Regions from separate parts of the Massilia sp. CFBP9012 genome, predicted to be linked through region 2. Evidence: riboswitches for the same ligand, from Rfam matches in the RefSeq annotation. Region 2 holds a riboswitch; each other region holds the start of a gene.
What was found. Region 2 has a riboswitch for cobalamin ahead of SOM61_RS15790 (TonB-dependent receptor). Riboswitches for the same ligand answer to the same signal wherever they lie in the genome.
Positions count from the first base shown of each region.

Region 1: linked by a shared signal. The riboswitch ahead of SOM61_RS26170 (TonB-dependent receptor domain-containing protein) and the one ahead of SOM61_RS15790 (TonB-dependent receptor) in region 2 are both predicted to bind cobalamin.
Region 3: linked by a shared signal. The riboswitch ahead of SOM61_RS13090 (cobaltochelatase subunit CobN) and the one ahead of SOM61_RS15790 (TonB-dependent receptor) in region 2 are both predicted to bind cobalamin.

Region 1 is NZ_JAXCWM010000027.1:431-8,204, reverse strand. Features, by position in the region: gene SOM61_RS26190 (cobyrinic acid a,c-diamide synthase CobB) at 1-934, opposite strand, end outside; gene cobO (cob(I)yrinic acid a,c-diamide adenosyltransferase) at 928-1,554, opposite strand; gene SOM61_RS26180 (ABC transporter ATP-binding protein) at 1,551-2,330, opposite strand; gene SOM61_RS26175 (FecCD family ABC transporter permease) at 2,327-3,349, opposite strand; gene SOM61_RS26170 (TonB-dependent receptor domain-containing protein) at 3,411-5,264, opposite strand; cobalamin riboswitch at 5,330-5,561, opposite strand; gene SOM61_RS26165 (histidine phosphatase family protein) at 5,569-6,111, opposite strand; gene SOM61_RS26160 (adenosylcobinamide-GDP ribazoletransferase) at 6,111-6,893, opposite strand; gene cobT (nicotinate-nucleotide--dimethylbenzimidazole phosphoribosyltransferase) at 6,890-7,774, opposite strand, start outside.
Region 2 is NZ_JAXCWM010000008.1:331,877-339,650, forward strand. Features, by position in the region: gene SOM61_RS15780 (thiol:disulfide interchange protein DsbA/DsbL) at 1-252, opposite strand, end outside; gene SOM61_RS15785 (cobalamin-binding protein) at 402-1,280, opposite strand; gene SOM61_RS15790 (TonB-dependent receptor) at 1,285-3,237, opposite strand; cobalamin riboswitch at 3,307-3,546, opposite strand; gene SOM61_RS15795 (DODA-type extradiol aromatic ring-opening family dioxygenase) at 3,634-4,449, shown strand; gene ylqF (ribosome biogenesis GTPase YlqF) at 4,540-5,487, opposite strand; gene SOM61_RS15805 (hypothetical protein) at 5,772-6,965, opposite strand; gene SOM61_RS15810 (hypothetical protein) at 6,975-7,774, opposite strand, start outside.
Region 3 is NZ_JAXCWM010000007.1:96,267-104,040, reverse strand. Features, by position in the region: gene SOM61_RS13105 (sensor histidine kinase) at 1-1,868, shown strand, start outside; gene SOM61_RS13100 (ROK family transcriptional regulator) at 1,884-3,137, opposite strand; gene SOM61_RS13095 (MFS transporter) at 3,219-4,478, opposite strand; cobalamin riboswitch at 4,638-4,857, shown strand; gene SOM61_RS13090 (cobaltochelatase subunit CobN) at 5,041-7,774, shown strand, end outside.

The DNA.
Region 1 (7,774 bases), on a different contig from region 2:
CACGCGCGTGCACGTCACGGATCGAGTCGCGCCAGCGCTGGGCGGCCTGCAGCTCTGCGCCATGCAGCTCGGGATAGCCGCCCGGCAGATACACGGCGTCGGCATCGTCCGGCACCGCTTCATCGGACAACGGCGCGAAGTACGTGATGCGTGCACCGAGCTGCTCGAGCAAGTCAATGTTGGCAGGATAGACAAACACGAAGGATGGGTCGCGCGCGATCGCAATCGTGCGGCCCGCAAGCAGCGGTTCTACCGGCGCCGGGAGCGCGGAAGAGGGCGACAAAGCCGGCAGCGCATCCCAGGCCGCCTCATCGAAATCGATGCTGTCGGCCAGCGCATCCAGGATGCCGTCCAGCTCCTCGACCTCGCCCGGAACGACCAGGCCCAGATGACGCTCCGGCAGTGGCTCGTCCTGGCGCGCCAGGGTGCCGATCAGCGGGATGTCGCGCAGCGACTCCTTCACCATCGCCGCATGGCCGCTGCTGGCGACGCGGTTGGCGATCACGCCGGCCATCTCGACGGGGCCATAGTCGCGCAGGCCCTGCGCCACAGCGCCGGCAGTCTGCGCCATCGCCGATGCGTCCAGCACCGCCAGCACGGGAATCCCGAACTCGCGCGACAAGTCTGCCGCCGAGGGAGATCCGTCGTACAGGCCCATCACGCCTTCGACCAGGATCGCGTCCGCCTCGCGCGCGGCGTCGGCCAGGCGCTGGCGGCAGGCGTCGACGCCCACCATCCACAGGTCGAGGTTGTGGACCGGCGCGCCGCAGGCGCGTTCGAGCAGCATCGGGTCGATGAAGTCGGGACCGCACTTGAATACACGCACGCGCTTGCCCATGCGGACCAGCCGCCGCGCCAGCGCGGCCGTCACCGTCGTCTTGCCCTGGCCGGACGACATCGCCGCCACCAGGACGATACGGGCGCCCGTCACCATTCGGTCCCCGCCTGGGCCCCAATGCCCGACTTGAACGCGTGCTTGACCACATTCATCTCGGTGACGGTATCGGCCACTGCGATCAGTTCCGGTGGCGCGCCGCGGCCGGTGATCACCACGTGCTGCATCACCGGACGGTCGAGCAGGTCAGCGATCACGGTATGTACGTCGAGGTATTTGTATTTCAGGGCGATGTTCAGTTCATCCAGCACCACCATGCCAATCGAAGGATCGGACAGGAACTGCTTTGCCAGCGCCCAGGCTTGCCCGGCCTTGGCGATGTCGCGCTCGCGGTTCTGCGTTTCCCAGGTATAGCCTTCGCCCATCGCATGGAAGCTCACTTCGTCGGGAAAGCGGCGCAGGAAGGTTTCTTCGCCGGTCGACAGGGCGCCCTTGATGAACTGGACCACGCCCACCTTCATGCCATGGCCGAGCGCGCGCGCCACCATCCCGAACGCGCTCGAGCTCTTGCCCTTGCCGTTGCCGGTATTGACGATGACGATGCCGATTTCCTTGTCGGCAGAGGCGATTTTTGCGTCGATGACGGCCTTCTTGCGCTCCATGCGGGCGCGATGGCGGTCGTTCAGTGCGGCGGTCTGTTCTGGAGTCATGTCGGTCATGCGGAGCCCTCCTTGGGGATGAAGATGCGGCGGCCTTCGTGTTCGATCATGTCGATCGGATGGCCAAGGTAGTCGCCCAGCAGCGCAGGGCGCATGATCTGGTCGTTGGCGCCGGCGGTCCAGCGGCCGTCGCCCATCAGTAGTAGTGCATGGGTAGAAATGCGACTGGCCAGGTTCAGGTCGTGGCCGATCATGACCACAGTGCGGTTCTGCTCGCGGCACAGGCGGGCCAGCAGGCCCATCACGCTCACCTGGTGCGCTAGGTCGAGCGCATTGGCAGGCTCGTCGAGCAGCAGCAGCGGCGTCTGCTGCGCCAGCAGGGCGGCGATCGCCACGCGCTGGCGCTCGCCGCCGGACAGGGTGCGCACGTCGCGCGCGGCCAGGTCGTCCACTTCCATCGACGCCAGCGCCATCAGGGCGGCTTGATGGTCGTCGCTGCCCTCCCAGTAACGGTTGGCGTGGTAAGGGTGGCGCGCCGACAGCACGCTCTCCAGCACCGTATAGGCAAACGCGTCGTGGCGTGACTGGGCCAGGAAGGCGCGCTCGCGCGCCAGTTCGGTCAGCGGCCAGTCCGCCACGGGGCGACCGTTGACGTGCACCGATCCGCCGTTCGGCTGCTGCAGCCCGGCCAGGGTGCGCAGCAAGGTGCTCTTGCCGGCGCCGTTGCGGCCGATGATGCTCCAGCATTCGCCGGCGCGCGCGGTCCAGTCCAGGCTCCGCACCAGGGTGCGCTGGCCGATGGACAGCAGCAGGTCGTGGGTGGAGATTGAGTTCATTTGCGCAGGCGGTGCAACTGGTAGAGGAAGACCGGCGCGCCGATCATCGCCGTGATGGCGCCGACCGGCAACTGCTGCGGCGCGATGATCGTGCGCGCCAGCGTATCGCACAACACCAGGAAGGCGCCGCCGGCCAGCACGACGGCCGGGATCAAGACCCGGTGGTCGGGCCCGAAGGCGAAGCGGCAGGCATGCGGCACGATCAGGCCGACGAAGCCGATCGAGCCGGCGCTGGTGACCGCGCTCGCGGTGAGCAGGGCAGAGATAAAGAACAGGCCCTTGCGCAGCGCGCCGACGCGCACGCCCAGGGTCACTGCATTCTCTGCGTGCAGCGCGACCATATTCATGGCGCGCGCATTGCGCATGGCGAACAGCAGGCAACCGGCCAGCACCATCCAGGGCAGCAGGCGCAGCGGCGCGCCGGCCAGGTCGCCGATCAGCCAGAAGATCATGCTGCGCAGGCGCCCCTCGGGCGCGATCGACAGCATCAGGGTGACCACCGAGCCGCACAGGGCCGAGACGATCACGCCGGTCAGCAGCAGCATCGAGGCGCCGCCCTCGGCCGCCTGGCCGCTGCGCAGGTCGCGCCGGGCCAGCAGGTAGAGCAGCATGGCCACGCCGATGGCGCCGGCCAGCGCGGCGGCATCGACCATCAGCGTGGAGGCCATCAGGAGCAGCGCCAGCAGGGCGCCGACCGAGGCGCCGGACGAGACGCCCAGCACATAGGGGTCGGCCAGCGGATTGCGCAGCAGCGCCTGCATCATGAGGCCGGCCAGGGCCAGCGCGCCGCCGGTCGCGAACGCCACCAGCGCGCGGCTGGCGCGCAGCTCGAGCAGGGAGGCGGAGAGCGAATCGGACTGGCCGCTGGCGAGCTGGCGCAGGGCGTCGGGAATCTCGTCGAGCGGCACCCGGATCGATCCGGTCATGCCCGCGAACAGCAGGGTGGCAATGGAAAACGCCAGCATGGCGCCAACGATGAGTGTGGCGCGCTGGCGTAGCGGCGGGACGGATGCTTGCATGCTGGCCCTGTCGATTGATCGGATGCCCGCGGCCTGGTTGCTGCGGGCAGGGGGTTATAGCTTAACGGATGCCGTAGCGCAGGGCCGCAAACCAGGTGCGGCCGCTGGTGCCGTAGTTGCGCGCGATCTCGTACTGCTTGTCGGCGACGTTATCCAGGCGCATCAGCAGTGACCAGTCGTGCGTGAACTGCCAGGTCGTGTGCAGGTTCAGCAGCCCGTAGCCGCCGAGGCGGCGATTGTTGGCGGCGTCGTCGAAACGTTCGCCCGACACGGTCAGTTCAAGACCGGTCTTGAGCGTGCCCACCGTATAGTCGGCGCCGAAGTTGGCGTGCTTCTTCGCACGCCGCGCCAGTTGCTTGCCGGTGGTCTCGTCGCGCGGATCCTGCCAATCGAGGCTGGCGCGCAGGTCGACGCCCATCAGGCGGGTGCTGCCGGCCAGCGAGAAGCCTTCGAGCAGGCCTTCGTTGACGTTGTAGGCGCAGCTGCGGTTGACGCCATCCGGGCACGGGGTGCTCGACACGATCATGTCGGTCAGGCGGTTGTGGAAGTAGGTCGCGTCCAGCTGGTAGCCGTTGCCGTCGTAGCGCAGGCCCACTTCGCGGTTGCGGCCTTTTTCGGGCTTGTTGGTTTCCAGGCCGTAGCCGGGGAAGTACAGCTCGTTGAAGGTCGGGGCGCGGAAGCTGGTGCCGACGCTGGCGGTGGCGCGCAGGCCGTTGCCGAAGTCATAGCCATAGCCGGCGGCGCCGGTGTTCTTGCTGCCGTAGACCGAACGGTCGTGGCGCGCGCTGACGTCGACCAGGTGCTGGCCGCGCTTGGCCGAGTAGGCGGCCGCGTACGAGTTGGTGATGCGCGAGCGCCCCATCGACGGCACTTCTTCCTTGCGGTGCGTGTACAGCAGTTGCAGCGTGTCGCGGCCGATGGCGATGTCATTCTGCCAGCTGAACTCGTCCTGCTGGGTATCGATCTGGCTAACTCCGGATGGCGTCGCGTTGGTGATGTTGCCCGACTTGTCTTCCGAGCGCGCATACTGCAGCGTGCTGTGCCAGTTCGGCAGGACCTGGTTGCGCATGAAAACCGCGGCGGTATTCAGGTCGTTGTCGCTGTGGACGTCGTAGTTGGCGGTGCCGCTGTCGTACTGGCTGAACAGGCGGCTGACCAGGAACTGGGCGCCGATCTCGTGGCCCGGCGCGAGCGCCATCGTCACGCGGCCGTTGGCGTTGCGGCGGCGGTAGCCGTCTTCGTCCGGGTTGTAGCCCGAGGCGCCGGGGCGGGTGGACGAGAAGCCGTCCGAATCCTCGTAGCCGGCGCCGAAGGCGTAGCTGATGGCGTTCGGGCCGCCGCTGCTGCCGTAGATGCCAGCGTCGGCCTGGCGGGTGGCGTTGCTGCCCACGCCGACCGATCCTGTGACCACTGGGGCGCCTTCGCCCTTGCGGGTGAAGATCTGGATCACGCCGCCGATAGCGTCGGCGCCGTACAGGGTGCTGAGCGGACCGTAGACGATCTCGATGCGGTCGATGGCGCCCAGCGGGATGGCGTTCCAGCTGGCGGTGCCGGTGGTGGCCGAGCCGAAGCGCACGCCGTCGACCAGGACCACGGACTGGTTGGCGTTGGCGCCGCGGATGAAGACACTTGTGGTGGTGCCGGCCGCGCCGTTGCGCGAGATTTCGATGCCGCGCTGGCGGCGCAGGATGTCGGCCACCGAACCGGCGCCCGAGCGCGCGATTTCCGCGGCATCGATGACGGTGGTGTCGGCGATGACGTCCGCGGCACGCTGCGCGCTGCGGGTCGCGGTGACGACGACGGTGTCGGCGGTGGGGATGGCGTCAGGCGCTGGAGCGTCGGCGACGGCGGCGGACGAGATGACGGCGAGGGCGAGCGAGACCGCGGCGGCTTGCCGGGTTACTGGAAAGTTCATGAACTGTTTCTTATCAAAGGCAACCAGCCGACGTCCCCGTAGGCCAGATTGAACGGCATCGCGCGAAGCGACGCCACCTTTTGGCCGGTATCCGGGCTGACAAGTATGGCCGTCCGACCTTCCCATGCATGCGCACAGTGGTATGAGGGGACGGTTTGCAGCATGGCTCGTGGAGAGCATGCGGCACTTGCTTACCGTTGCGGGGGCAGCACACGTTGGCCCTTGATGGGGCTGCGTGTTTCCCGTTTAACTGCGACTGCGAACGCAGGCGCGAGCACCAAAACGCGCTCATTATAAGGTGTTGTCAGGTTTCCAGCATCATCACTTCGCCGTAGTCAATCCGGTGTGGCGCCTGGGCGGCGCGCAGCGCGGCATCGACCAGCGTGCCGCCGAGGTGCAGCGAGTGCATGAGGCGCATGGTGCCGGCATGGCAGATGATGATGGCCTGCGCATGTCCTTCGCGCCGGATGTCGGCATCGAAACCGGCCACGCGTGCGGCCACGTCCATCACGCTTTCGCCGCCGCCGGGACGGTAGTGCAGCAGGTCGGCGCTCCAGGCGTCGATCTCGTTGCGCGGGATGTCGTCCCAGCTGCGCATTTCCCAGGCGCCGAAGTCCATCTCGGCCAGGCGCGCGTCGAAGGCTGGCGCTGGCGAGAGCCGCTGCGCCAGGACCGCGCTGCGCGCGAGTGGACTGGCGTAGACCGGCATCGCGCCGGGCAGTCCCTGGTTCGCCAATGCTGCGTGCACCCGCTCGACGTCGGCTTCGTTCGCCGCCAGGTCGCTGCGGCCGTAGCAGTGCCCGGCCGGCACCTCGGGCCGCGGGTGGCGCACCAGGTAAATACGCATCAGGCCAGCGCGCCGTGGCCGAGCGTGGCGAGCACCGCGATATAGATGGCTACTTCGGCCAGCTGCTGCACGGCGCCGAGGCAATCGCCCGTATAGCCGCCCAGCCGGCGCGTGAACTTGCGCGCCAGCCAGCGCGTGGCCAGCATGGCTGCCAGCACCGAGGCGACGATTGCGGCCAGGTCGAGCAAGCCGAAGACCAACAGACCAAGCGCGGGTAGTAGCACGGTGAGCGTGGCAATGCCGAATTCCCGGTCGCTCATGCGCACCGCCAGCGGCTTGGCCTTGCCCTCGGCGCGGGCATATTCCATCTGCCAGATCAGGGACGTGGCGGCCAGTCGCGAGAGCGGATGGGCCAGCAGCAGGGCGCCGATGGCGCTGGCTGGCGGCAGGCTGGCAAGCGCGGCCAGCTTCGCGCCGAGCATGCACACGATGCCGATCGCGCCATAGGCGCCGACGCGCGAGTCCTTCATGATCTCGAGCGCGCGTTCCTTCGTCATGCCGCCGCCCAGGCCATCGCAGGTGTCGGCGAAGCCGTCTTCATGGAACGCGCCAGTAATATAGATCGTGGCGGCGGTGGACAGCACGGCGGCCACCGCCGCCGGCAACCACTGCGCCGCCACCAGATACACGGCCGCACCGATGACGCCTACCACCACGCCCACCAGCGGGAAGTAGCGCGATGCGTGGTTCAGCCAGGCCGGTTCGAAGCCCACCCAGCGCGGAATCGGCAGCCGCGTGAAGAACTGCAGCGCGATGAAGAACAGGCGCAGCTGGTGCGTCATGCCGAGCGTTCGCTCACTTGCGCCGAGGCGAAGGTGGCCATCTCGTTCAGGAAGTTGGCGGCGGCGTGCAGCAGGGGCACGGCGAGCGCGCTGCCGGTGCCTTCGCCCAGGCGCAGGTCGAGGTCGAGCAGCGGGCGGGCGCCGAGCTCCTCGAGCAGCAGGGCGTGGCCATGCTCGCCCGAGCAGTGCGAGAACACGCAGTAGTCGAGGATGTTCGGCTGCAGGCGCGCGGCGACCAGCAGCGCGCTGGTGACGATGAAGCCGTCGATCAGCAGCACCTTGCGCAGCTCGGCCGCTTTGAGCATGGCGCCGGCCATCATCGCGATCTCGAAGCCGCCGAAGGTGGCCAGCACCTCGAGCGGCTGCACGGCGTGGGCGTGGCGGGCCACGCTGGCCGCGACGACATCGGCCTTGTGGCGGATGCCGTCCGGCGTGAGACCAGTGCCGGCGCCGACGCAGCGCGCCAGTGGCTGTCCGGTCAGCGTGTGCATGAGGGCTGCGGCGGACGTCGTATTACCGATGCCCATCTCGCCGAAGCCGACCACGGTGCCGGGCAGGTCGCGCGCCAGGGCCATGCCATGTTCGAGCGCGGTCGCGCATTCCTGCGCCGTCATGGCGGGTTCGATCGCGAAGTTGCGGGTGCCATTGGCGACCTTGCGATGCACGAGGCCCGCGCGGTTACCGAAATCGTGGTTCACGCCGGCGTCGACCACGTGCAGCGCGCAGCCGTTCTGGCGCGCGAACACATTGATGGCGGCGCCGTTGCCCAGGAAGTTCTCGACCATCTGCCAGGTGACGTCTTGCGGGAAGGCGGAGATGCCTTCGGCCACGACGCCGTGGTCGGCGGCGAATACCAGGATCGCGGGCTGGTCGATGCTGAC
Region 2 (7,774 bases):
CGGGATGCGGCGCATCACGATGTTGTCACCCTGCTTTTTGACCCAGTTCACCAGGCTTGGTTCGAACGCATTGCACGCGCCGCAGTGGTAGGCGAAGAACTCGACCACTTCGACCTTCTTGCCCACGGTCTGGGTCGGCTGCGGGCTCGCGAGCACGGTGTATTCGGCGCCGACGCGTGGATCGGTTGGCGAAGCATTGGCGAAACCGGCAACCAGGGCAGCGGCAACGAGGGCGAAACGCAGGGTGCGCATAAAATCCTTCCAAAAGAATGAACGAACGACCGCGAGATTACCACTTTTTGCGGTTCCCCTGTCCCAGGAGCACGATTTTTTGCATTTGCTTACGGCTGAAACAGGGGCGTGGTGACTTTCAATCTACGCCGGCGGCATGAATAGTCAAGTCACCGGGGCCGGCGCCCACGCGCTTGTTCGAGCATCGCGCACAACTGCGCCGCACCCTCGGCCGTACGCGGCCCCGCCCGGTTAGTCAAATCGCCATCGATCGTGAAGATATTGTCACGCCGGACAGCGGTCATGCCCTTGAACGCCTGCCACATCTTCCCGCCGGGATCGTCGGGCTTGTCGCGCCCGCCGACCAGGATGACTTCGGGGTCGGCCTCGATCACCGCCTCGACGCCGACCTCCGGCGCGATCGTCTTCACCGCACCGAACAGATTGCGTCCGCCGCACAGGCGCACCATGTCGCTGGCGATGTGGTCGTCATTGAGCGTGTAGAGCGGCCGCGGCCACACCTGGTAGAACACGCCTACCTGCGGCCGGCTGGCGTAGCGCGCCTTGAGCGCCGCGATCCGGTCGCCATAGTCGCGCGCCGCCGCCTGGGCGGCCGGCTCGGTGCCGAGCAGCCGGCCCAGGCGCAGCAGGCTGTCGCCGATCTGGGCCAGCCGCCCCGGTTCGCTGTGGTAGACCGGGATCCCGAGCCGCTCCAGCTGCTCGACCTGCCGCGTCGGGTTGCCGCTGTGCCAGACCACGACCAGGTCGGGCTTGAGCGCCAGCAGGCGCTCGAAGTCGAGCTTGTTATAGCTGCCCACCTGGGGCAGCTTCTTGGCTGCCTCCGGGTAGTCGCTATAGTTGACGGCGCCGACCACGCGCGCCCCGCCGCCGGCCGCGTACAGCAGCTCGGTGACGTGCGGCGCCAGCGACACCACGCGCCGGGCCGGCTGCGCCAGCGTCACCGTGCGGCCGACGTCGTCGACCACCGTGACGCCGGCGCCGGCGAAGGCCGGCAGTACCGCCAGCACCAACCCGATCAGACGCTTCATGGCCTTAGAAATCGAAGCGCAGCGACAGTTTCAGTTGGCGGCCATCGCTTGGATAGATGCCGTCACGGCAGCTGAAGGCCTGGCTGTAGTACTGGCGATCGGCCAGGTTCAGGCCCGACACCGCCACCTCCCACGGGCCGAAACGGCGCGCATAGCGGGCGTCGATCGTGGTGAACGATGGAATGCGGGTGCTGCAACCGTTGGTGAAGTCGTTGCCGTAGCGCTGGCTGTCGACCCACTGGGCGCCGATGTCGGCGGTCTGGCCGTCGCCCGGCGTCCAGGCCAGGCGCGCGGTGACGACGTGCTTCGGCACCAGCACCATCTCGCGGCCGGCGTTGGGGCCGTCGCGGAACTCGGCCTGCACGTATTGCCATGAACCGGTCAGGCGCCAGGCGTCGGCGAACACGGCCTGCCCTTCCAGCTCCACGCCCTGGCGGCGGGTCGGGTCGAGGTTGGTGTTGGCGCCAAAGCCGATGGTCGGGTCGTAGTAGATCTCGTTGGTCAGGCGGTGGCGGAATACGCGCGCAGTCGCTTTACGCGCCTCGGTGCCGGCGGCCACGCCCAATTCCAGGTCGCGCGAGGTTTGCGGCTCCAGCACGTCCAGGGTCGAACGGTAGGAGTTCTCGTCGATGTTGGCGATGCGATAGCTGCGGCCGGCCTTGGCGAACACGGCTACCTGCGGCATCACGTCGATGCTGCCTTCCACGGTCCAGGCGTTGAGCGACTGCTTGCGATGCTCGCCCAGGACAGCCGGGAAAGCCAGCGGGTCGCTGTAGTCCTTCTCGAAGCGTTCATGGCGGCCGCCGACCGCCAGGCGGGCGTTGTGCGGGGCGTTCCAACGCAACTCGTCGCGCAGGTAGAAGGCTTTCGAGTCCTGGCGCGCGTCGCCCGCCGAATAGCTGGACGTGACCTTGCGGTCCCAGCGGATCAGGTCGATGCCGGTGACGAACTCGTTGCGCTTGTCACCGAAATCGACCGTGTGGCGCAGGCGTGGCGAGAACTGGGTTTGCTCGGCCTCGTAGGTCGATGCGGTCGTGCCCCACTCGGAGAAATAGGTCGACGCGACGTCGCGCTCGCGGTGCGACAGCTCGGCCGCCAGGTCGAAGGCGCCGACACGGTGCTCGACGAAGGCGGTCACGCGATCGGTGTCGAGCGAGCCGAAATCCTTTGGCGTATCGGTCTGGGTCGGAATGGTCAGGAACTGCGCTTCGCTCAGCGAACCTGGCAGGCGCGAGTCGGAACGCGAACTTTCGAAACGCAGGCCGGCGCGGCCGTTCGGCGCGTACGCATACTGCACGCCGCCACTGAAGCTGGTCTGCTCGTACTTGTTGTTGTCGCGGTAGTTATCGGTGCTGCGATCGGCCACGGCGGCATCGAACGACCATGGACCGGCGCCGTGGGTGATCGAGGCGCGCAGGTCTCGGTGGTCGAAGCGGCCGGCTTCGGCGAACAGCGAACTGTGCGTACCGGCGCTGCCGCCGCGGCGGGTGACGATATTGATCACGCCGCCGGTGGCGCCATCGCCGTACAGCACGCTGCTGCCGCCACGCGTGATCTCGATGCGCTCGACCGTGTCCAGGGGAATAGTCGACAGCACGGTGTGCGCCAGCTCGTTCTCGTTCAGGCGCACGCCGTCGACCAGCACCACCGTGTTCTGGGCGCTATTGGTGCCGAAGCCGCGCAGGTCGAGGCCGAAGTCGGACGAGCCGTCCAGGCTCTGACGGCCGAATACGCCGCCGATCTTGCGGATCGCCGCATTGACGTCAGTGGCGCCGGCGCTGCGGATCTGCTCGGCGGTGATGACGGTGGCGCCGATCGGCGTGGCCTGGGCCGGGAAGCGCGGGCCGGTGATGAGGACCGAAGGGACAGTGTCCTGGGCCGTGGCATAAGGGACGGACAGGACGAAGGCGCAAGCCAGTGCGAGTGGCGCGCGGCGCGGTGCGGCTGCAAAAATCATGATGAATGTGTTCTCGATAAAAGGCACCGGCCCGCGTCCCCGCAGGCCAGAGTCAACTAAAAGCGCCTGGCGCTTCCACCTGCCTTGGCCGGTATCCGGGCTGGCAAGCATGACGACCTCACCTTCCTGTGCGGCATGCACAGTGGTTATCGAGACCGCCTGCCACGCTGCACATGCAGGCGTGGCGCTTGTTGACCGTTGCGGGGGCAGCACACTTCCATGGCGGCGCGTGGCGCGGCCATGTCGTGTTTCCCGTTTAACTTCGCGCACCTGGATGTGCGCGAGAGCACCAAAACGGGGCGATTATACCTTGACAAGGTGCGGCCTGCCCGGCCGCCGGCAGCTTGCCGCGGGATCGGCTACCATCGTTGTTTTCATGCTTCATAAGGAGCTGCCATGGCACGTCTACCCACCTACTTCGTCTCGCACGGCGGCGGCCCCTGGCCGTGGATGCGCGAGCAGTACGGCACTGCTTACGACCAGCTGGCCGACTCGCTGGCAGCGCTGCGCGTCGAGGCTGGAGAGACGGTGCGCGCGGTGCTGGTCGTGACCGCCCACTGGGAGACGCCGCAGTTCATGGTGTCGTCGGGCACGGCGCCGGGCATGATCTACGACTACGGCGGCTTCCCGCCGCACACCTATAAGGTGAAGTACCCGGCGCCGGGCGAGCCGGCGCTGGCGCGGCGCGTGGCCGACCTGCTCGAGGCCGCGGGTCACCCGGCTACGCTGGACGCCGAACGCGGCTTCGACCATGGCACGTTCTCGATGCTGTACCCGGTCTATCCGGAAGCGCGCATGCCGGTGGTGCAGCTGTCGATCCGGCGCGACCTGGATCCGGCCACCCACCTGGCGGCGGGCCGCGCACTGGCGCCGCTGCGCGATGAGGGAATCCTGATCATCGGCAGCGGGCTGTCGTATCACAACCTGCGCCAATTCGGGCCGAATGGCCGCGAGGCGTCAAAGGCCTTCGATGGCTGGCTGCAGCACGCGCTGCTCGAACTCGAGCCGTCGCAGCGCGAACAAGCCTTGCTGCGCTGGGACACTGCGCCACAGGCACGGGCAGCGCATCCGCGCGAGGAACACCTGATACCGCTGATGGTGGCATTGGGGGCGGCCGAGCAAGAGGCGGCGGCCTGCGTCTATCATGAAGACGCGTTCATGGGGAATCTGGCGGTGTCGAGTTTCAGGTTCGGAGAGCCGCCGCAGGTTTAAGCAATCTGCTGCGCCGCCAGCACGTTGTACCCGCCTTCGCGGGTACAACGTGCTAAAGCTCACTCAGGGAACGCACACTGGTAGCGAGCCTTACGTCCCGCGCTTGCCGCGCGCCGCTTCCTCGGCCTTGGCGGCGGCCTTCTCGGCCGCGATGCGGGCCTTCTCGGCCACCTCGGCCTCGTGCTGGGCCAGGCTGGCAGCACGCGATTCGGGCGTTTCCAGGCTGATGCGGCCCAGCGCGCCCTGGCGATAGTCCTGCAACAGGGTGTGCGCCGCCTTCTCGTAGTCGTAGTCGCCGCCGCGCACGCGGAAGCCACGGCGCTGCGCCACACCCTCGACCACCGCCACGCCGTCCATGCCTTCGGTCTTGAAGCCGTAGCGTGCAGTCAGCAGCTGCGGGTAGCGCTGCAGCAGCAGTTCGCCCAGATATTCGGCCACTTCTTCCTCGACCAGCGCATTGGTGCCGATCGCGTGGCTGGCGGCCAGCATCAGGCCGTCGCTGGCCATGGCGATCTTCGGCCACAGCATGCCGGGGGTGTCGACCAGCACCACGTTCTTGTTCAGGTATAGGCGCTGCTGGGTCTTGGTCACGGCCGGCTCGTCGCCCACCTTGGCCACGCGCTTTTTCAGCAGCGCGTTCATCAGGGTCGACTTTCCGACGTTCGGAATACCCATGATCATGATCCGCAACGGCTTGGTCGGCACGCCGCGGTGCGGGGCCAGCGACAGGGCCAGCTCCGGGATGCGGGCGACGTCGGCCGGCTTCTTGGTCGTCATCGGATAGGCGGTCACGCCATCCTGGGCATCGTAATAGGCTTTCCAGGCGGCGGTCGCGTTCGGGTCGGCCAGGTCGATCTTGTTCAGGACCTTCAGGCAGGGGCGCTGGCGGAACTTGCGCAGCTGGTCTACCAGCGGGTTGCAGCTCGCCTCGGGCAGGCGCGCATCGAGGACCTCGATCACCAGATCGATGTTTTCCATCTGCTCGGCTGCTTCCTTCTTGGCCGCGTTCATGTGGCCAGGGAACCATTGTATCGACATGCTCAACTCTCTTAATCTTTCGTCCAAGGCGCTATTTTACGCTGAGCGTCGACACAAACGTAGCGGCGCAGCCACAAGGCCTCTTTCCATCGCGCACATCGTTGAGCTATTGCAACACTGATGACATATTCCGCGCGCACACTGCCCTCTTGCCTGCACTAGACGGAGATGGGAATGCGCGTACGGGAAAAACTGAAACGGTCGCTGGCACGCTGGTATGGCGTGCTGATGCTGTGCTGCGCCATCTTGGTGTCGGCGATGGTCGAGCAGTTGCCCCTGCTCCCTTACTGATCCATCCTGCCTATCCCGCAGTCTGCCGGCGGCATCGCCGCCTGCGGATCGAAGCGCGCCAGCCGCGTACGGGCCGCGGCGCGGTCCTTCGCATACTCGGCCAGGTAGCGGCTGCGCTCCTCGCTCTGCCACTCGGTATCCGGCACGCCGTCCAGCGAACGGGTGCGGCTGGCAAACACCTTTCCCTCCAGGCGCGGCAACAGCAGGCGGTCGGGGTCGAGATTCTCGCGCAGCAGATAACCTTCGACGTCGCGCAGCAGCAGCGGCAGGCGCGGCGCGCCGTCGTGCAGCAGCTTGCCGTGCACCTGGAGCCGCACCTGCTGCGCGCCCTGCCCCAGCACCTCGTTGAAGGTGGCCAGCGCGAACGGCCGGCCGGCCGCATCGTCGACGCGCCCCGTGACCACATAGCGTCCGGGCAGGCGCACGTCCAGCGGCAGCGCGAACTGCAGCGCGCCACCATCGACCGCCTCGCGCGGCCTGCCGCTCCAGCTGGCCGGCGACTGCGGCGAGTAGATGACGTCGAACAGCACGACACCTTCGCGGCCGCCGGCCTGGTAGCGGACCTCGAGCCGGATGGTGCCGTGGAATCCGGCCAACGCCGTCTGCGCCGGCGCCAGTGTCCCGCGCCAGGCCGCGCCTTCGTCCGCAAACGGCACGGCAACCTGGGGCGCCGGACGACTCTGCCCATACGTCATCCCTTGGGCCAGCGCGCGCGTGACGACCAGCGGCTGCGGCTGACCGCCCCCATCCAGCGCGCGCAGCGAAAAATCGGCCTGCTCGCCCGCCGCCAGGTAGACCCGCGACTGCGCGGTCTGCAGCTGGACCTCGGGGTGGCTGTCACCGCCCTCCGCCCGCATCGGATTGGTCTCGAGCAGCGGCTGGTTCGGATACAGCTGGTCGGGATGGTGGCCGGCCGGCCGCGATTCGTGCGGATAGCGTGAATGCGCCAGGTAGCTGCAATAGGTGTGGTCGGTCAGGCGGACCTGTTCGACCAGCTGGCGCCGGCGCGCGGCACGGTTTTCGGGCGGGGCCGTGACGGTCCGCGCCGCCGCAATGGGCGCCGCTGGTGGCGCCTGGGGCGCCTCGGGCACCGCCTCGCCCTCGCGCATCAGTGTGATCAGCCCCAGGCCGATGCAGGCCGCCACGCCTGCCGCCGCCGGCCAGCGCCTACGCCAACGCCACCCCATACTGTGCCCCTAGTTGGCGGTGTCGGTCATCGCCTGGCGCACGACCCCGATGATGCCCTCCCAGTTGCCGTCGCCGTAGTGATCGAAGTCTTCGCGGTCGTCGCGGAAGGCGACCGAGTGCCAGCTCCACTTGACGCTGCCGCCCTGGTTCGGTTCGGTGCCGTAGCGCAGGTCGTCGCAGAACCAGTCGCCCGGATTGCAGAGCGAGCGGCCGGAGTTGCCGGCCGCGCCGCCGCTGCTGTGGTAGGCCACGACCTCGTCGTCCTGGCCCGGCAGCAGGAAGGAGTACACGGTGCCGCGCGCGCCGGCATAGCGGTAGAACCAGATATTGCGGGTATCGTTGTGGTTGTACATGGCGCGCACGGTGCCGGTGCGCAGGTCTTGCACCAGCGGCTCGGAAGTGGTCCAGGCGCCGGCATTGGCCAGTTCGGAGCCGCCCGCGGCGCCCGACGCCACTCTCACCCACTTGATGTTCCAGCCGCCCTGCACGCCGCCCGCATCGCCGCAGACGCCGTCCGCGTTCGGTGTGGCGTTCTTGAGCGCGCGCGTGGTGCCTCCGAAATTGGCCAGGGTGTACCCCAGCAGCGGCTCGCCCGCGCTGTAGGCCGCGATATAGCACCAGTTCTGGCCGGTGCAGAAGCAGTCGAGCGCGTCGCGCACGCGCCCGCTCTGCGAAGCGATGCTGCTGTAGCCGTCCCAGTTGACGGCCTTCTTGTTGACGCCGGCAGGCGTGGTGTCCGGCCCCCAGTAGCGGAAGTCGGCGTAGTTGCCGGGCGTGCCGCCGCTGTTGCGGCCGGGGTCGCGGCCAT
Region 3 (7,774 bases), on a different contig from region 2:
CCGACGGTACGCCAGTACCCCAGCCCGGCCAGCCCTCGTACCAACTTGCCCGGGGCCGCGATGGTAACTTGCTGATGGCCGGCAAGCAGCACATCCTGCGGGTCTCGGAAGCAGCCGTCGAGACCATCCCGCTGCCGTCCGGCCAGGATGGCAAGCCGCGCATCCACCGATCGATGGGCTTGCTGGACGACGGGAAGCTGCTGTGGTCGGAATCGTTGGACGCCGGTTCGATCGCCTGGAATGGCCGCGGGTGGGTGACCAGTGCCGAGCTGGGATTACCGAAAGGCGTCTATTTGCGCCAGGCAGGCGATCTGGGCCAGCAATGGCTGGCGCTCACGAATGGTGAACTGGTCCTCTACGACGATACCAGGCTGACCCGCTACGATGCAACGCTGGTCAATGTAGTGACCGGCATTTTCCCTGGGCACCCACTGGTAGTAGCGGGCACGAGCGGTGTGGCGGTGCTCAAGCACGGCAAGCTGCATTTGCTGCACTCCAGTAATCCCAACGCGCTTCGCAGCGTCTCCGGACTGGCCGTCACGGCCAACGGTGACCGCTGGCTCAATGGCGTGGCCGGTGTGGTGCACGTGCGCGCGGCCGACTGGAAACGCGCCGTTGACCGTCCCGACCTGCCCTTGCGCCACGAACTGTTCGGGGTGACCGATGGCTATCCCGGCCGCGCCAGCCTGCTGTCACGCCAGAACACGGCCATTACCGGCGACGGCCGCCATGTGTGGTTCCATTCGACAAATGGCATTGTCGGGCTGGACAGCGAGCATGTGCGGCGCAATACGGTGTCACCGCAGCCGATAGTGCAGCAGGTGACGACCGACACTGGCCGCTTCGATGCCGGAAAATCGTTGCGGCTGCCACCCGGCTCGGACAGCTTTCGGCTGCATTTCACTGCCCCCATGTTGCGCCAGCCCGAGCACACGCGCTTCGAATACCGCCTGGACGGCGTGGACACGGACTGGCGCGACGCGGGTACGCTGCGCACTACCTCCTATACCAATATCGCGCCGGGCGCCTATGTATTCCGACTTCGTGCCATCAACGAAGACGGCGTCTACAGCAAGGAAGATACGGTGCTGCAGCTGTCCGTCGCGCCCACATTCGTACAGAGCATGCCTTTCCAGGTCGCCGTTTCCATCATGGTCGCCGCCCTGCTCTACACCTTGTATCGCCTGCGCGTGTTCTACCTCACGTCGCGGCTGGCCGAGCGCTACCGCATCAAGCTTTCTGAACGCGAACGTATCGCGCGCACCCTGCACGATACCTTCCTGCAGACCATCCAGGCCCTATTGCTGCGCCTGGGTACGCTGGAGCGGAACCTGCCCGATGATGGACGCGCACGCCAGCAACTGCAGACCATGCTCGACGACGTAGAGCGTGTCATCGAAGAAGGCCGGGACCAGGTGCAAGCCCTGCGGGCGCCCCAGGCCAGGATGTTCGAAGAAGTGATACAGACTTGCATCGACGAGCTGCGGATATTGCATCCTGAAATCGAGTTCGCGCTGCACAGCGAAGGAGCGGCACGCGTCCTGGTGGGAGAAGTCATCGAGGAAATGGGACAGATCGCCTGCGAGGCGTTGCGCAATGCTTCAGCCCATGCACGCGCCAGCCGGATCGTGGCGTCGGTCAGGTATGGACGGCGCGAGTGCGTGCTCACCGTGCAGGATGACGGCAGCGGTCTCGATCCGGATGTGGCGGCGCTCGGGTTCCGCACCGGGCACTGGGGACTGATCGGGATGCGCGAGCGAGCCAGCCGCATCGGAGGCCGCTTGCGCATCGAAGGCACGGCCAACGGGGGGACGACGGTCAGCGTGAGCCTGTCGGGAGCCAGCGCCTACCTCAGGCGCGCCGCCTGATGCTGCACGGCCGACTTACTGGCGCCGCTCCGCCTTCAGGAACAATCCATGCGCCGGCGCGAAGTTCGCATGCAGAGGCAGATACGCCGCGCCGATAACCTTGGCCGTCATCCCGATCGTCCCCGCCATCACCAGCGGCCGCTCGGTGCCCTGCCAGCTGTAGCGCGTCATCTGTTCCTGCATCGCGGCGATCAGGCGTTCGAGCAGGGCGCGGCTGACGGCGCCGTCGACGATCACCCCATCCAGGTCGAGCAGGCAGGCCGCACCGGTGACGCCGAAGGTGATCGCATTGGCGGCTTCCTCGATCCAGCGCAGGGTCACGGCTTCCCACGGCCCGCTCAACAGGCGTTCGTCGCCGAACGCCAGCAGTCCCAGGCCGGCCTGGGCATGCATCTCTTCCAGCCGCACCAGCGAGGCGGCGCCGAGCAGCTGCGGCGCCACGCCGCGCTCGTCCGTTCCGGCCAGGCCCAATGGCATCGAGCCGATCGCGCCGGCATTGCCGAACTGGCCACTGTGCGGCTCGCCGTCGATCACCAGGCCGCCGCCGACCAGGGTGTCGACGAACACGTACAGATAGCTTTTCAGCTTGCGTCCGCGGCCGGCCACCAATTCGGCCACGCAGGCGGCGATGGTGTCCTTGGCGAAGTCCACGCGCAGCGGCGTCATGGCCTGCAGGCGGACGCGCACGTCGACCCGGCGCCAGGCTTCTGCCTCTTGCGGCAACAGGCTTTCCAGGCCGTGCCAGGTGCCCAGGGTGAGCGGGGCGGCCAGGCCGATGCCGGTCAGGCGCGGCGCCAGTTCCGGGCCGAGGAAGTCGTCCACCTCGCGCAGCCTGGCGTCGATGGCGGCGAATACCTGTTCCACCTCGGGGCTGGCGTAGGGCGTCGACGACTGCCAGCGCAGCGCGCCCGTGAAATCGAGCAGGACCACGTCCAGCGCGCGCCTGCCGATCTGGATCCCGATCGAGAACGCGCCTTCCGGGTTCAGGGCGATCGGCTGCGACGGCTGGCCGACCTTGCCCCGCACCGCGTCGCGCTTGACCACCAGTTGCTCGTCCAGCAGGCGATTGATGATCACCGAGGCCGTTTGGGTACTGAGCTTGGTCAGGCGGGCGACTTCGGCCTTGGGCAGGCTGCCGTGGGTGCGGATCGCCTGCAGCACGACCCGCTCGTTGTACTCGCGCATGCCGACCTGGTTCGAGCCGACGCTGCGCAGCAGCGGCATGGTGGCGGGATCAAAGGCAGTAGGCGGTGCGTTATAGGGCGGCATGGCGCGGCGTTCAAGGGAAGGGACGGCTGGAAGCCGCCAGTATAAATCCATTCCCGGTAAATAAACCCGTGCGATTTATTTTTACGGGCGATCCAGCTTGCGCAGCGCCGGCGACAGGAAGCCGCTCAGGCTCACGAGCGTGCCGGCCACGCCCATCGCCACGAACAGCCAGCGCACGCCGATCGCCTCGCCCAGGGGCGTGGCAAGCGCGAGCCCGACCGGCGCCGCCAGCGCCATGACCATGTTCAGCAGCGACAGCACCCGGCCCTGCAGGTGGTTCGGGATCGTCGATTGCAGCAGGGTCGTCAGCGGCGTATTCCCGGCGATGAAGGCGGCGCCGCTCAGGCCCCACCAGAACACGGCCACGCCGAACAGCGTGGGCGGCACCAGCGCCGTCAGCGCCAGGGTCGCGCACGAGGCGCCAAAGCCCAGCAGCACCCACGGCATCCCGTGGCGCGGCGAGATCGCCGTGACGAACATGCCGCCGGCAATCATGCCGACGCCGGCCATCGCTTCCATGAAGCCCACTTGCGGTGCGCCGCCGCCGAAGTAGTCCTTGACCAGCAGCGGCACCAGCGTGAAGGCGGGCATGATCACCAGCACCACCGCGCCGAGCAGCAGGTACAGGCGGGCGAGGCCCGGGTTCGACGTCACCACCGCCAGGCCGGTGCGGAACTCGCGCCACAGGCCCTGCCGGTCATCAATCGCCACGCGCGGCTGCGGGATGCGCAGGAACAGCAGCGGCACGATGCCCAGCAGGGCGGTGCCGACGTCGATCCCCAGTGCCCACCCCATCGGCAGGATGCTGATCGCGAGCGCGCCGAGCGGCGCCGCGGCCACCGTCATCAAGGCCTGCACCGTCTGGCTCAGGCCCACGGCGCGCGGCAGGAAGCCCGGCGGCACCAGCATCGCCACGCTGGCCGCCGCGGCCGGCGCCTGGAAGGCCTGCATCGCGCTGCGGACCGTCAGCATCGTATACACCTGCCACAGCGCGACACTGTCGGAAAGGAATAGCGCGATCAGGACCACCATGCACAGCGCGCTCACCAGGTCGGCGCAGATCATCAGCAGGCGCCGGCTGTAGCGGTCGGCCAGGGTGCCGCCGAGCGGGCTTAAGACCGCCTGCGGCAGCAGGGCCGCGATGCCGGCCGTGGCCAATGCAGAGATGTCGCCGGTGGTGTCCGTGATCCACCACAGCAGCACGAACTGGGTCAGCGCGGAGCCGAGCAGCGACAGCGACTGGCCGGCGAAGATCAGGCCGTAGCGCAGCTTCCAGGGCGAGCCCGGGGCGATGGTCGGGGCGGTCAGGGAGGCTGGCGGCGGTGGTGAAACGGAGGTCATGGCGTGGGTCGGCGAGGATCGTGGAACATCGGATTGTGACCGGATTCGATGGCATTCCGGTGTCAGCCGGATGGAGATTCGGTGGAGATGCGGCGCTTGCCGCCGGCGCGGGCCGAAAAAATAATACGGTGACAACTGGTCGAAGTTGGCGGTAGAATCGCGCCCAATCAAGTGAATGGTGCCTTCCTGCTCGTCTGCAGGGAGGTGAAACGGGAAGCCGGTGACGTGCGCGATAGCCATCGCGCGCCAGTCCGGCGCAGCCCCCGCTGCTGTAAGCCTGACGACCGCGGTCGAACGCCACTGTGCCCCGCGCACGGGAAGGCAGGACCGGGGAAGGAAGACGGCGAGCCAGAAGACCGGCCATCCACGATGCATTCGTACGTCCCGGGGTGAGGGCGTGCCTGTTGGTTGTTCGCTGTTCCTTCTTTTGCTGCTCGTGCTATCGCCCATGCGGTCGTGCGCCCTCGTGGCGTGCGCGCACGCGTCCCTGTTCATCGCGGAAGGATGGCGGCTGCCTGTTGTCATGCGCGCTTTGGTGCGCAGCTAAAAGGTCGACGTTCACATGAACACGCTTTTCCTTGTCCGCATCTGCGCCGCATTGGCGTTCCTGCTCGCCTGCGCTTCCAGCAGCGCCGCGACCCTGTTCGCCGTGGTCACCGAGCGCGCAGCGCCGGGCGCCATCGAGGCCGCCCACCGCCACCTGGCCAGCCATCCGCGAGACCGCATCCTGCTGCGCACCCCGGCCCAGCTGATGGCGGCGGGTGAGCGCGACGTGGCAAAGTGGATCGCCGGCGCCGACACCATCCTGGCGGTGTCGCTGTTCGGCGACCCGGCGCGCCGCATGAAGGATGGGCTGGCGCGCCACGCCAGGCCAGCCACCGCGGTGCTGGCGCTGAACGGCGAGGCGACCCTGAACCTCATGACGCGCTCGCGCCACGGCAGCCTGGCCGGCTTTTCGCCCGAGCTGTTGCGCCAGCTGGCGGGCGAGGCGCCGCCGCCGGCCGCGTTGCAGGCGGCCGACGCCGATCCGGCCGCCCGCCACTGGCTGGCCGCGCGCCGCGTGTGGCAGGCGGGCGGCGTCGACAACACCACGGAGCTGATGCGGCACCTGCTCGCGCCAGGCACGCCCCTGGCCGCTCCGCAGCCCGAGCCCACCCTGCGCCTGCGCGCGGGACAGCGCGAGCTGCAGGACGCCGCCGCCTGGGGCAATGCTTCGAAGCTCGGCCTGCAGGACCGGCCGACCGTGGTCGTGCTCGACCTGGCGAATATGGATGGCGTGGTGCCCGCGGCGCTGTGCCGCCGCATCGAGCAACTGGGCCAGCCCTGCGTGCAGCTGCTCACGCGCTGGGGCGGCGCCTCGCGCGAAGCGCTCGAGCGCCTGCCGCAGCTGGTCGCGCCGGCCAAGCCTGCGGCGCTGGTGGTGCTGCAGGACTTCGTGGTTGGGGCCGCCGAGGGCCGTGTGGCGGTGGACGAAGCCTTCAAGCGCCTGGACATCCCGGTGTTCAAGGCGATTCGTCTGTCGGACCGCACCGCGATGCAGTGGCAGTTGTCGCCCGACGGCCTGCCGCCCGATTCGGTCCAGTACCGCGTGGCCCTGCCCGAGCTGCAGGGCATCAGCCAGCCGATGGTGGTGGCGGCCCTGGGCCAGCCTCAGCGCGACCGCCAGACCGGCATCGAGAACCGCCCGCCGGTGCTGCTGCCGGCCGAAGTCGACCGCCTGTCGGGGCGCGTGGCGCGCTGGCTGGCGCTGCGCGCCAAACCGAATGCCGACAAGAAGGTCGCGATGGTCTACTACAACCATCCGCCGGGCCGCCAGAACATCGGCGCCGACAACCTCAATGTGCCGGACACGCTGTTCGAGATGCTGCATGCCCTCAAGGCGGCCGGCTACACGGTCGGCGAGCTGCCGGCCTCGCCCGAGGCGCTGCTCGACATGATCATGGCGCGCGGCGTCAACCTGCCGGAAGACCGCGCCGCCCTGCGCGAGATGGCCGGCACCGTCAATGGCGTCACGGCCCAGGATTACGCGCGCTGGTTCGCGACCCTGTCGCCGCGGGTACGGGGCGAGATGCAGGACGGCCTGCTGGGGCGCCTGCATGCCGACGTGCTGGCGGCCGAAAAGGCCGGCGAGCGCGCGCTGGGTCGCAAGCAGGCCGAGACCGTGATCGAGGAGCTGCTGCACCTGGTAGAGGGCGTCGACCATCCGCAGCGCGTCCAGGCCACGCGCGACCTGCACGCGCTGGAAGAAGGGTATTTTGCCTGCCTGGACGACGTCAAGCCACGTCCATGCCAGTCGCTTGCTCCCCTTTATCGACGCCTGATCGGCTACGGCATCGAAGGCATGCGCGGCTGGGGCCCGGCGCCGGGCAAGGTGATGGTCGATGGCGGCAAGATGCTGGTGCCGGGCCTGGTGTTCGGCAACGTCTTCATCGGCCCGCAGCCGCCGCGCGGCTGGGAAGTGGACGAAGAACTGCTGCACGCAAACACCAGCATCACGCCGCCGCACCAGTTCCTGGGCTTCTATCACTGGATCCGCGACCGCTTCAAGGCCGACGCCGTGGTGCACGTGGGCCGCCACTCGACCTACGAATTCATGCCGGGCAAGGCCGTCGGCCTGTCGAGCGACGACTATCCGAGCCTGATCGCGAGCGACCTGCCGGGCATCTACCCGTATATCGTCGACGGCGTCGGCGAAGGCACGCAGGCCAAGCGCCGCGGCCTGGCCATCATCGTCGACCACCTGACGCCGCCGCTGGCCACCACGCCGCTGTACGACGAGCTGCTGTCGCTGCGCCAGATCGTCGAAAGCTTCGAGGCCGCGTCGTCCGAATCGCTCAAGACCCAGGCCGCGCAACTGATGCGCGAGCGCGTCGTGGCCCTGAACCTGCGCGCCGAGCTGGAGGCGTCGATGTCCGACGTGCTGGAGGTGCGCGGCATCGGCTTCGACGCGGCCGACGACGACCTGCTGGCGCACGAGATCGGCCACTATCTGACCAAGCTGCAGGAACGATTCATGCCGTACGGCCTGCACGTGTTCGGTCGCCCCTGGGACGAGAAATCGCTCGACCTGATGCTCGATTCGATGAAGAAGAGCGGCATCGACGATCCCGACGTCGCGCATAAGCTGCGCGATTCGCCGCGGCGCGAGATGGCGGCGTTGCTGGCCGGCCTGGATGGGCGCTACATCGAGCCGGGCAAGGGCAACGATCCGCTGCGCTCGCCCGAGGCGCTGCCGACCGGCCGCAACTTCCACGCGGTCGACGGCGACATCCTGCCGACCCAGCTCGGCTACGGCC